4 regions of the Halioxenophilus sp. WMMB6 genome follow, and region 2 is predicted to be linked to each of the others. Evidence: predicted binding sites of a transcription regulator. Region 2 holds the regulator's gene; each other region holds the start of a gene.

The links. Region 2 encodes sigma-54, which starts transcription at its own class of promoters, with help from an activator protein. Its sites were predicted from a motif close to GTTGGCACGNNNNTNGNNT; they were not measured.
Region 1: the regulator sigma-54 is predicted to act here: its motif matches at 767-785, upstream of SBL51_RS22205 (putative urea ABC transporter substrate-binding protein).
Region 3: the regulator sigma-54 is predicted to act here: its motif matches at 1,355-1,373, upstream of fliD (flagellar filament capping protein FliD).
Region 4: the regulator sigma-54 is predicted to act here: its motif matches at 1,085-1,103, upstream of SBL51_RS18565 (nucleobase:cation symporter-2 family protein).

Annotation. Positions count from the first base shown of each region.
Region 1 is NZ_JAWMQR010000013.1:119,870-122,075, reverse strand. It holds gene SBL51_RS22215 (putative bifunctional diguanylate cyclase/phosphodiesterase) at 1-36, opposite strand, end outside; gene SBL51_RS22210 (prepilin-type N-terminal cleavage/methylation domain-containing protein) at 36-482, opposite strand; guanidine-I (ykkC/yxkD leader) riboswitch at 831-979, shown strand; gene SBL51_RS22205 (putative urea ABC transporter substrate-binding protein) at 1,053-2,096, shown strand.
Region 2 is NZ_JAWMQR010000003.1:424,289-426,494, forward strand. It holds gene lptB (LPS export ABC transporter ATP-binding protein) at 1-113, shown strand, start outside; gene SBL51_RS10865 (RNA polymerase factor sigma-54) at 438-1,994, shown strand; gene hpf (ribosome hibernation-promoting factor, HPF/YfiA family) at 2,124-2,206, shown strand, end outside.
Region 3 is NZ_JAWMQR010000005.1:207,478-209,683, reverse strand. It holds gene fliD (flagellar filament capping protein FliD) at 1-1,271, opposite strand, end outside; gene SBL51_RS14170 (flagellar protein FlaG) at 1,539-1,913, opposite strand; gene SBL51_RS14165 (flagellin) at 1,999-2,206, opposite strand, start outside.
Region 4 is NZ_JAWMQR010000009.1:45,667-47,872, forward strand. It holds gene SBL51_RS18565 (nucleobase:cation symporter-2 family protein) at 1-950, opposite strand, end outside.

The DNA.
Region 1 (2,206 bases), on a different contig from region 2:
CCTGGAGCGCAAGAAGGAGGAAGACCACTGCCCCATTAGAAATCACCCGCCAGGCCGATATAGGAGCCATTGTTGGCCCGGATGATATCGTCCTGGCTCACCTTGGCGGTCAGCGGTGAACGGCTTTGGCCATCCTTGCCGGCACTGAAGAGGTCGTAGTCGGTATTGATGGGCACCAGGTTCTTATCTTTGCGCAGGTCGCCCTTGCCTTTGGCGAGGGCGATATTGGTGTACTGATAGGGGTTACCCCATGGATCGAACAGCCCAATCTTGGCCTCTTCGAGAGAGGCCGGAAAGCTGCCATGCACCACATAATAACGTTCCAACAGCTGGGAGATGGTGGTGATATCGGCAATCGCCAGTGCCAGGTCAACCCGCTCGCGATAGCGCTGATAGGAGTTGGTCGCCAGCGCCGCCAACACAGCGCCAATGGCCAAAGCCAGTAACAGCTCCAGCAGCGTAAATCCCTTACTGGTGCGCACGCGTACTATAGACCCCTCCCGGATAGCCGCTGCAATGAGCTCGGCCCATGCTATCTCCCTGTCCCTTATTGTTTTCTAATCGCCTAATGGTAAACGCTTGAGTATCTTTTAATTCTAGACGCAATAGGTAGATTTTGACGACTGCGAACAAGGTGGCAGTGACAAATCTAACAGCTGGCACCAGAAAAAGACGAAAAAGGTGAAATAGCGCACAAATGGTGCATAATCTGACCATCCAGGGGCGGCAAATCCGCCAAACATCGCCGATTTACTCGCTTTTACCTGTTGGCACATTACCTGCTGGTTGAAAGTTAACCGTACTCTTGGTTAGACGGCCTACAATTCGACAAAATGGAGCGCTAGGGTTCCGGCTGTAACAGGGCAATGCCCCTTTACCAGCGACTGGTCCGAGAGCGCTCGACCTCTCAACAGCCCGGTTTGGCTTTGCACCAACCTGGCTTTTGAAGGTTACACGGCGGGATAAAAGCCCGGGAGACTAATTGGCACTGCTGCCAAGAGTACTCCTGCGTTCCGACAGCCTGTGTTACCGACAAAAAATGAGAGGACCTCATGAAAAAACATCTACTGCTACTTGTTTGTCTTACCGCTATCTCCAGCCACTCTTTTGCCCGCGACAGCTTTAAAATCTGCTGGTCGATCTACGTCGGCTGGATGCCCTGGGCCTATGGTGCCGAACAGGGCATCGTCAAAAAATGGGCCGACAAATACGATATCGATATCGACGTGGTGCAGATCAACGACTACGTCGAGTCGATCAACCAATACACCGCCGGTGAATTCGACGCCTGCACCATGACCAACATGGATGCCCTCACCATTCCCGCCGCCGGCGGCGTTGACTCCACCGCGCTGATCGTCGGCGACTTCTCCAACGGCAACGACGGTGTAGTGCTCAAAGGCAAGGACTCCCTGGCCGCCATCAAGGGCCAGAACGTCAACCTGGTAGAGCTGAGCGTCTCTCACTACCTGCTGGCCCGCGGCCTGGAATCGGTGGGCATGTCTGAGCGCGACGTCACCGTGGTCAACACCTCCGACGCCGACATGGTCGCCATCTACGGCACCAAGGATGTCACTTCGGTGGTCACCTGGAACCCGCTGCTGTCGGAAATCACCGCCATGCCCGACAGCCACGAAGTGTTCAACTCCTCACAGATTCCCGGTGAAATCATCGACCTGTTGGTGATTAACACCGAAACCCTCAAGGCCAACCCGAAACTGGCTAAAGCCCTGGTCGGCGCCTGGTACGAAATTATGGCCACCATGAGTGGTAGTGATGACGCCGCCACCGCCGCCAAAACCTACATGGCCGACGCCTCCGGTACCGACCTCGCCGGTTACGACGCCCAGCTGGCCAGCACCCAAATGTTCTACACCCCGGCCGCGGCGCTGGAGCTGACCAACAGCGACAAGCTCACCAGCACCATGCAGAAGGTGGCGGAGTTCTCCTTCGAACACGGTATTCTGGGCGACGGCGCACCAGACGCCAGCTTTATCGGTGTCGAGACCCCAGCCGGTGTCTACGGCGACAAGGGCAACATCAAGTTCCGTTTCGACCCGACCTACATGCAGATGGCCGCCGACGGCAAGCTCTAGTCCCGGTCACGCCAGCGGCAGAGGGAGTTGCCGCTAACTTCGCGACAGTCATTCCAGCATGGGCGGGCTCAGGATGAGCCACCCAGGGCTCCCCGACACCATTGGGAGAT
Region 2 (2,206 bases):
AGAAGGCCTTTATCGTTGGCGGCGGCCACATTATCGCCGAAGGCAATGCCGAGACAGTGCTCAATAATCAGTTGGTTAGAGATACCTACCTTGGCGCAAGCTTCAAGTTATAAAGCCCACCCTCTTTACCTCAACCACTTTTTGCGCGACTATAAGCCCCATCGACCCCAAAGCCACCCAAACACAGGGTTGCAAGCAAACGGGGCAGGCGCAAAGCAACTCCTCTCAAGCGCGCGCGGCAGCAGTAAATAGCCGCTAGACATCGCCGATCAGCCACAAATCTCCCACTCCTGCCTGATAAAACTTCCAGCGAATGAATTCTAGGCATAAAAATTGCTTAAATATATTGCACAGCTGACCTATTCAATACTACACTGCCGATAGCAGATTGAAGCTACCCCCGGTTTCCGTCTTCGTTATTGGATACACCGTCGTATATGAAGCAGTCTCTACAACTAAAGCTCGGTCAACAGTTAACGATGACCCCTCAGTTGCAACAGGCCATCCGCCTGCTGCAACTCTCAACTTTGGACCTACAGCAAGAGATTCAAGAGGCGCTGGAGTCCAACCCCATGTTGGAGGTGAGCGAGTCTGAAGACTCGGGTGACGACAGCTCATCCAGCTCCGACGCTGATCTCAAGCTAGAGAGCAGCGCCACCGAAACCATCAGCGAATCCAACAAAGAAGAGGCTGACTGGCAGGAGAACATTCCCGAAGATCTCCCCGTCGATACCCATTGGGACGACATCTACCAAGGCAGTGGTAGCGGCAATGTCGGCCCCGAGCGCGACGACAGCTACTTCGACAGCCAGATAGACAACACCGAAACCCTGCAAGAACACCTGCTTTGGCAACTTAACCTCACCCCCATGTCAGACCGCGATCGCATGATTGCGATGGCCATCATCGATGCCGTTGAGCCCAGCGGCCTGCTCTCCACCCCCATTGAAGATATCTACCGCGGCTTGGCGCGGGTGGTGGATGGCACCCCAGAAGAGGCGGACGATAGCGAATGGGAAGCGCCTAATGAGGTGGATGCCGCCACAGACGAAGACGATCACGACCGGCTCGACATCGACGAAGTGTTCGCCGTCCAGCACCGTCTGCAACTGTTCGACCCCATTGGCGCCTGCAGCGAGAGCCTCTCGCAGTGCCTGATGGTACAACTGAATCAATTCGCCAAAGATACGCCATGCCTCGACGCCGCTAAAATGATCGTCAGCGAACACCTGCTACAGCTCGGCAACCGCGACTACAAACAGATCATGCGCCGCTGCCGCATCAAAGAGAACGAGCTAAAACAGGCGATTTTATTGATCCAACAGCTGACTCCACACCCGGGTGAGCTGATTGGCAGCAGCGAAACCAGCTACATCGTACCGGATGTGTTTGTCAGTAAAAAAAGCGGACGCTGGCTGGTGGAACTAAACCCAGACATCGCACCTAAAATCCGTATTAACAGTAATTACGCCAACTTGGTTAAACGCGCAGACAGCAGTGAAGACAACACCTTCCTGCGCGACAACCTGCAGGAGGCTCGCTGGTTTTTGAAGAGCCTGCAAAGCCGCAACGAAACTCTGCTCAAGGTCGCCAGCTGTATTGTCGACAAACAACAGGGCTTTCTTGATTTTGGCCCAGAGGCCATGAAACCATTGGTATTGCACGATATCGCCGAAGATGTAGGCATGCACGAATCCACTATTTCACGCGTCACCACCCAAAAATACATGCACACCCCGCAGGGTATTTTTGAACTGAAATACTTCTTCTCCAGCCATGTCAGCACCGATAACGGCGGGGAGTGCTCCTCCACCGCTATCCGCGCCATCATCAAAAAACTCGTCGCCGCCGAAGACCCGCAAAAACCCCTGAGCGACAGCAAAATCACCAGCCTTCTGTCAGACCAGGGTATCCAGGTTGCCCGTCGTACCATTGCGAAATATCGCGAGTCGCTCGGCATCGCGGCCTCTAACGAGCGTAAGCGATTGGTGTAACGACATAGGATTTATCGGTTTCTGCTGCGCTGTTTAGTCTCTTGTGAATAGCGCAGTAACGGCGGCTCAGGCCGCCTCAAGCAACCGGTTCGGTACCTCACCGAACCCTATCGACAAAGAGGAACTGCAATGCAAATTACAATCAGCGGGCATCATGTCGAATTGACCGACTCCCTCAAGGACTACGTAGAAAATAAACTGTCACGATTGGA
Region 3 (2,206 bases), on a different contig from region 2:
AGGCTCTCCTGGCGAAGCTGCAACACGCCGCCGGTGCCGGTATAGCCCGAAAGTGCGCTACCCAACCGTTCGGATAGCCCCTTATCACCAACGAACAGATTGCTAATGCTGTTGAAGTTATCCTGCATAGCGGTAGTGAGTTTGTCTTCATCCAGCGTCAATAATCCATCTTCATCGGTGGTAATACCGAGGTTGACCAGATATTGCAGCCCTTCCGGATTATCGCTAACGCCAATCTGCAGTCGATCCCGAATGGTGGATACCAGGCTACGAACCGTGGCATCGCCGGTTAATGCACCGGTCACATTGCCGGTGGAGCCATCGTTAACCACAACCACCGTCAGCTGATCGATAATGCCCATAAAGTTGTTATAGACATCAATAAAGTTGTTGATTGAATCTTTAACGGCACCCGTGTCATTGGAGACAGAGAGGTTAATGGTATTGCCATTAGTAAAATCGGTACTATCCTGCGCTGCCAACAGGTTTAAACTCACCCCTTCAATGGCGCTGTCGATGGTGTTACTGGCGCTGGTTACCTGTAAACCGTCGACATAGACGATGGCGTCGGAGGCGGCAGCCAGCTCTTTGCCATTATTGGTTACACCACCGTCACCCACGCCACCGACATCATTGGGGTCATACACCAGTTGCGATAAACCGCTGCTGTCGCGACTGTTGCCATCGTCATCCAGCACGGTTACCGCTACCACATTATCAAAACCCGTCAGGGTACTGGTTAACACCAGCCGGGCACCGGTATCGTCGTTAATAATCGAGGCTTTGACTCCGAGATTATTCTCGGACTCATTGATCGCATCGCGGATGTCGACCAGGGAGTTATTTTCGGAATCGATATTGAGACTAAATGAGCCGGCTCCCAGGTGAATAGTGATGGTGCCTGTACCCAAGGGGTCCTGGCTATTGGCAATGCCCTGGCTGGCAATTTTGTGGGCCGTGGCAACCTGCTCGATTTGTACCTGATAGTTACCGGTTTGAGCAGTTTCAGAGGCGGTGGCGCCAAGAAGATCCCGATCGCCAATACTGACGCTGCGGCCTTGATAGAGCTCTTCATCCCCCAACGCTTCAACAGCATCAAGAAATGTGCTTAGCGCCGAGTTGAGCTGCCCCACAGCGGAGAGCTCTTCGGTAGTGGATGACTCCAATCGGTTTAGTCTACTTTCTGCTGGCGCCCTTTCGGCATCGACTATCGCCTGGACAATGGAATCGATATCCAGGCCAGATCCAATCCCGTTAAAGGTAATAGACATTTTTCACCTCATAGGCAATAAATTGCCGGTAATGTTTGGCCGCCTTAGTTATGGTATCGGCCAATTTGCTCAAAAGTGTAAAAACGCAACTTTCAGGCCAATCAGTGGGGTTATACCCAGGTGTAAGCGCGGTAAACCGATCTTACCGGCTCTACCACCGCAACATTGCTTACGCACCTGGGTGATAACCCAGTCTGCGTTGGAAACGCGAAAAAGGATGCCTATAAAGATAGGCATCCTTAAGTCCGCTTTCCACCAGGTTACTTATTAAGCTTCAACGGAAGTCATCAAACTGCGTACTTCTGCAATTCTCTCAGACAAACGCAAAGCCTCTTCCGACGGAATTTTGCGAATTAATTCGCCTGTTTCCGAATCCGTCACTTCAACAATCACCTGCCCGGTTTCGTTCTGTAGGCTAAAGGATAGATCTCGACGAATGGATTGCGCGAATTCATTCAAATTCGCCACCACGGTTTCAATCTCCTTAGGCTCCAGATCCCTTTGCTCAGCAACCGCAGGCTTAGCTACGGCCTGGGTTGCTGTGACTTGTGCGATTTGGGCTCCCTTTACATCATGTGCTGCGGACGCGGGATTAGCGGTGACAGCTGTCGGGCGAATATTTACTGCGTTGTTTATATCCATGACTCACCCTCCACTCAGTGAATGAAGGCACGATCCATAGAACCACACGTCCCTGTGCCGATGCCTTAATTCACTAACGCTTATATTAGCCCAGCAGACTCAAGACTGTTTGTGGCAGCTGATTCGCTTGCGCTAACACTGAGACACCAGCTTGTTGCAGAATTTGCTGTTTGGTCAACTCTGCAGTTTCAGCCGCGAAGTCAGTATCCTTAATTCGGCTACGGGCAGCGGAGACGTTCTCAGAGATGTTCTGCAGGTTGGCAATGGTGTTTTCAAAGCGGTTTTGTACCGCA
Region 4 (2,206 bases), on a different contig from region 2:
GCATTGTTCTGGCCAAAGGTGGTGTTGGGAAAGGTGCTGAACACAGCCGCCACCATGGAGTTAAAACCATCGGCCAGAACCCCACCTTTAATGCGCTCCAAATACTCCTTGCCCTGTAACGGTAGGCCGCAAAAATGGCTGACTGCGGTCAAATCGCCGGAGGTTTCAATGGAGGTTAACAGGTAGATAAATGCCACCGGCAGAAAGAGTTGCCAGTCGAAGTCGAAGCCGTATTTAAAGGGGATGGGTAGGGAAACCAGTGGCAGGCCGGGGATGGTGTGGGGCTCAAAAATACCCAAGCCATAGCCAACCAGGGAACCGGCCAGCATACCAATCAGAATCGCCGACAGGCGCAGCCAGGGGTTGCGCATCGCATTCAGTACAATGATCAGTAAGAAAACTGAGATGCCCACCAGTAGGTAGGCGGGCGCACCAAAATTGGCGGCGCCAAAACCGCCCGCCATATCGGTCATGCCCACCTTAATCAACGAGATACCGATGGTGGTAATGACTACTCCAGTCACAACGGGGTTGATCACTCGCCCCAGTTTACTGATGAACTGGCTGACGAAGATTTCGATAAACGCACCGGCAAAACAGATGCCCACCAGCATGGCTATGATCTCTTCGCTGCTGCCACCGCGTTGTTTCACTATCGAGCCGGCGGTAATCAGTGCGCCCATAAAGGCGAAGCTGGTGCCTTGGACTGCAATCACACCGGAGCCAAGGGGGCCAATGCGCTTCACCTGGACGAAAGTGGATACCCCGGAGACCAGCAATGCCATGCTGAGCAGGTAAGGTATTTCTGTTTCTAAGCCGAGGACACTGCCAATTACCAGGGTGGGGGTAATGATGCCGACAAAGCTGGCCAGGATGTGTTGCACGGCAGCGGTAAGTGCTAATTGTGGTTTGGGTTTGTCGTTAAGACCGTAAAGAAGGTTGGCTTGCATGTCGGTTGCATCTAAGAAAATCAGCGTCAATAGAAACAAAATTTCTCATTAAAAGATAGGTGTAACTAATGGCGCAGGAAAACTGTGTTTGCACTTTAATGTTGCGCAATCACAAATGGTTGCACTCTATCGTTAAGCGGATTCCTTGCCAAAATGCCGTGCTCCGTAAAAACGACCATCAATATTCCAAATAATTATTCGGCTTATCGTGTTGTGTTGCCGCTGGGCGGCCATGAGTTGTTTGGCGATAAAGGGTAGGTTTGCCGCTCGTCTCGCCCCAAGCCCGCCTTGCTAACAGTTGTGCTGCCGCCACTAATCTGCAGGCAGCGATTATTCTACAGGCAGCGATTATATGGTTCGATGCAATCACTAATAGTGCAGGGGTTGTGGGCTGTGGTCCGGATTTGGGCATCTTGCTTTGAGTTTGCCCCTTTCCGCCAGTGGGTTGGATTGATACTGGTGGCCAGGCAGACTGTGGGCGATAAGCTTTTGCGTTGCTACTGAGAAGAGTGAGTTCGTTATGAACGGATTTTTTGCCTCGGCTGCGCTGGTGGTTCAATAAAAATTTGGTGATTAGCACAAATTCCAGAGGTTGGCATACTCTGTGCTGTACTGAAATTGCCCGTGAGTCCGTTCTCATCGGGTATTCTCTCATGAAGCTTGCTCTTAAGGGGCTGTGCACTGGCCCCGTTTTTTCTCGACCTCTCTTGTTGAATCGGGCTTAACGCTTTTTATGTAAGAACAGCGGCCGTGCAATTGATTGTTGGCTAACAATGCTGGCGGATCAACTCCCACCTCTAGGCTTATGCTCTCCTCTGCGATTAATTGTTATTGAATTCCCGGCACATTCGTTATTGCTGTTTTAAACAGTTGGCTTAATGCGCTCGACATTACAACCTGTGAATTTGCTGAATGATCAGGCTTGCCAGGTAACTGTTTAAACCCCTTGCATTGGATGACTGCGATACTGGTTTCAGGGCGCTTTCATTGGATATGGCTTACACTAAGTTACGAGGGTTGCTGGTTGGGTGATCAGTTGCAGAGTTTTCTATTGTGAATTGATTTGTGGGCGCTAACCATTCGCCAGGTCTGTGTCTCGACACCGCTTGGTAACGACCGGAGGGGCGCCGAATTTGGGCACGGTGGAACCATTGTGATGCGTTACGGCGTGACCTCGCAATCCGTTGGCAACAAATCAATCTGAGCCGCTTATAACCTGCAGACGGTGTTCAAATAGGTGGTGTTATCGTCAGTTA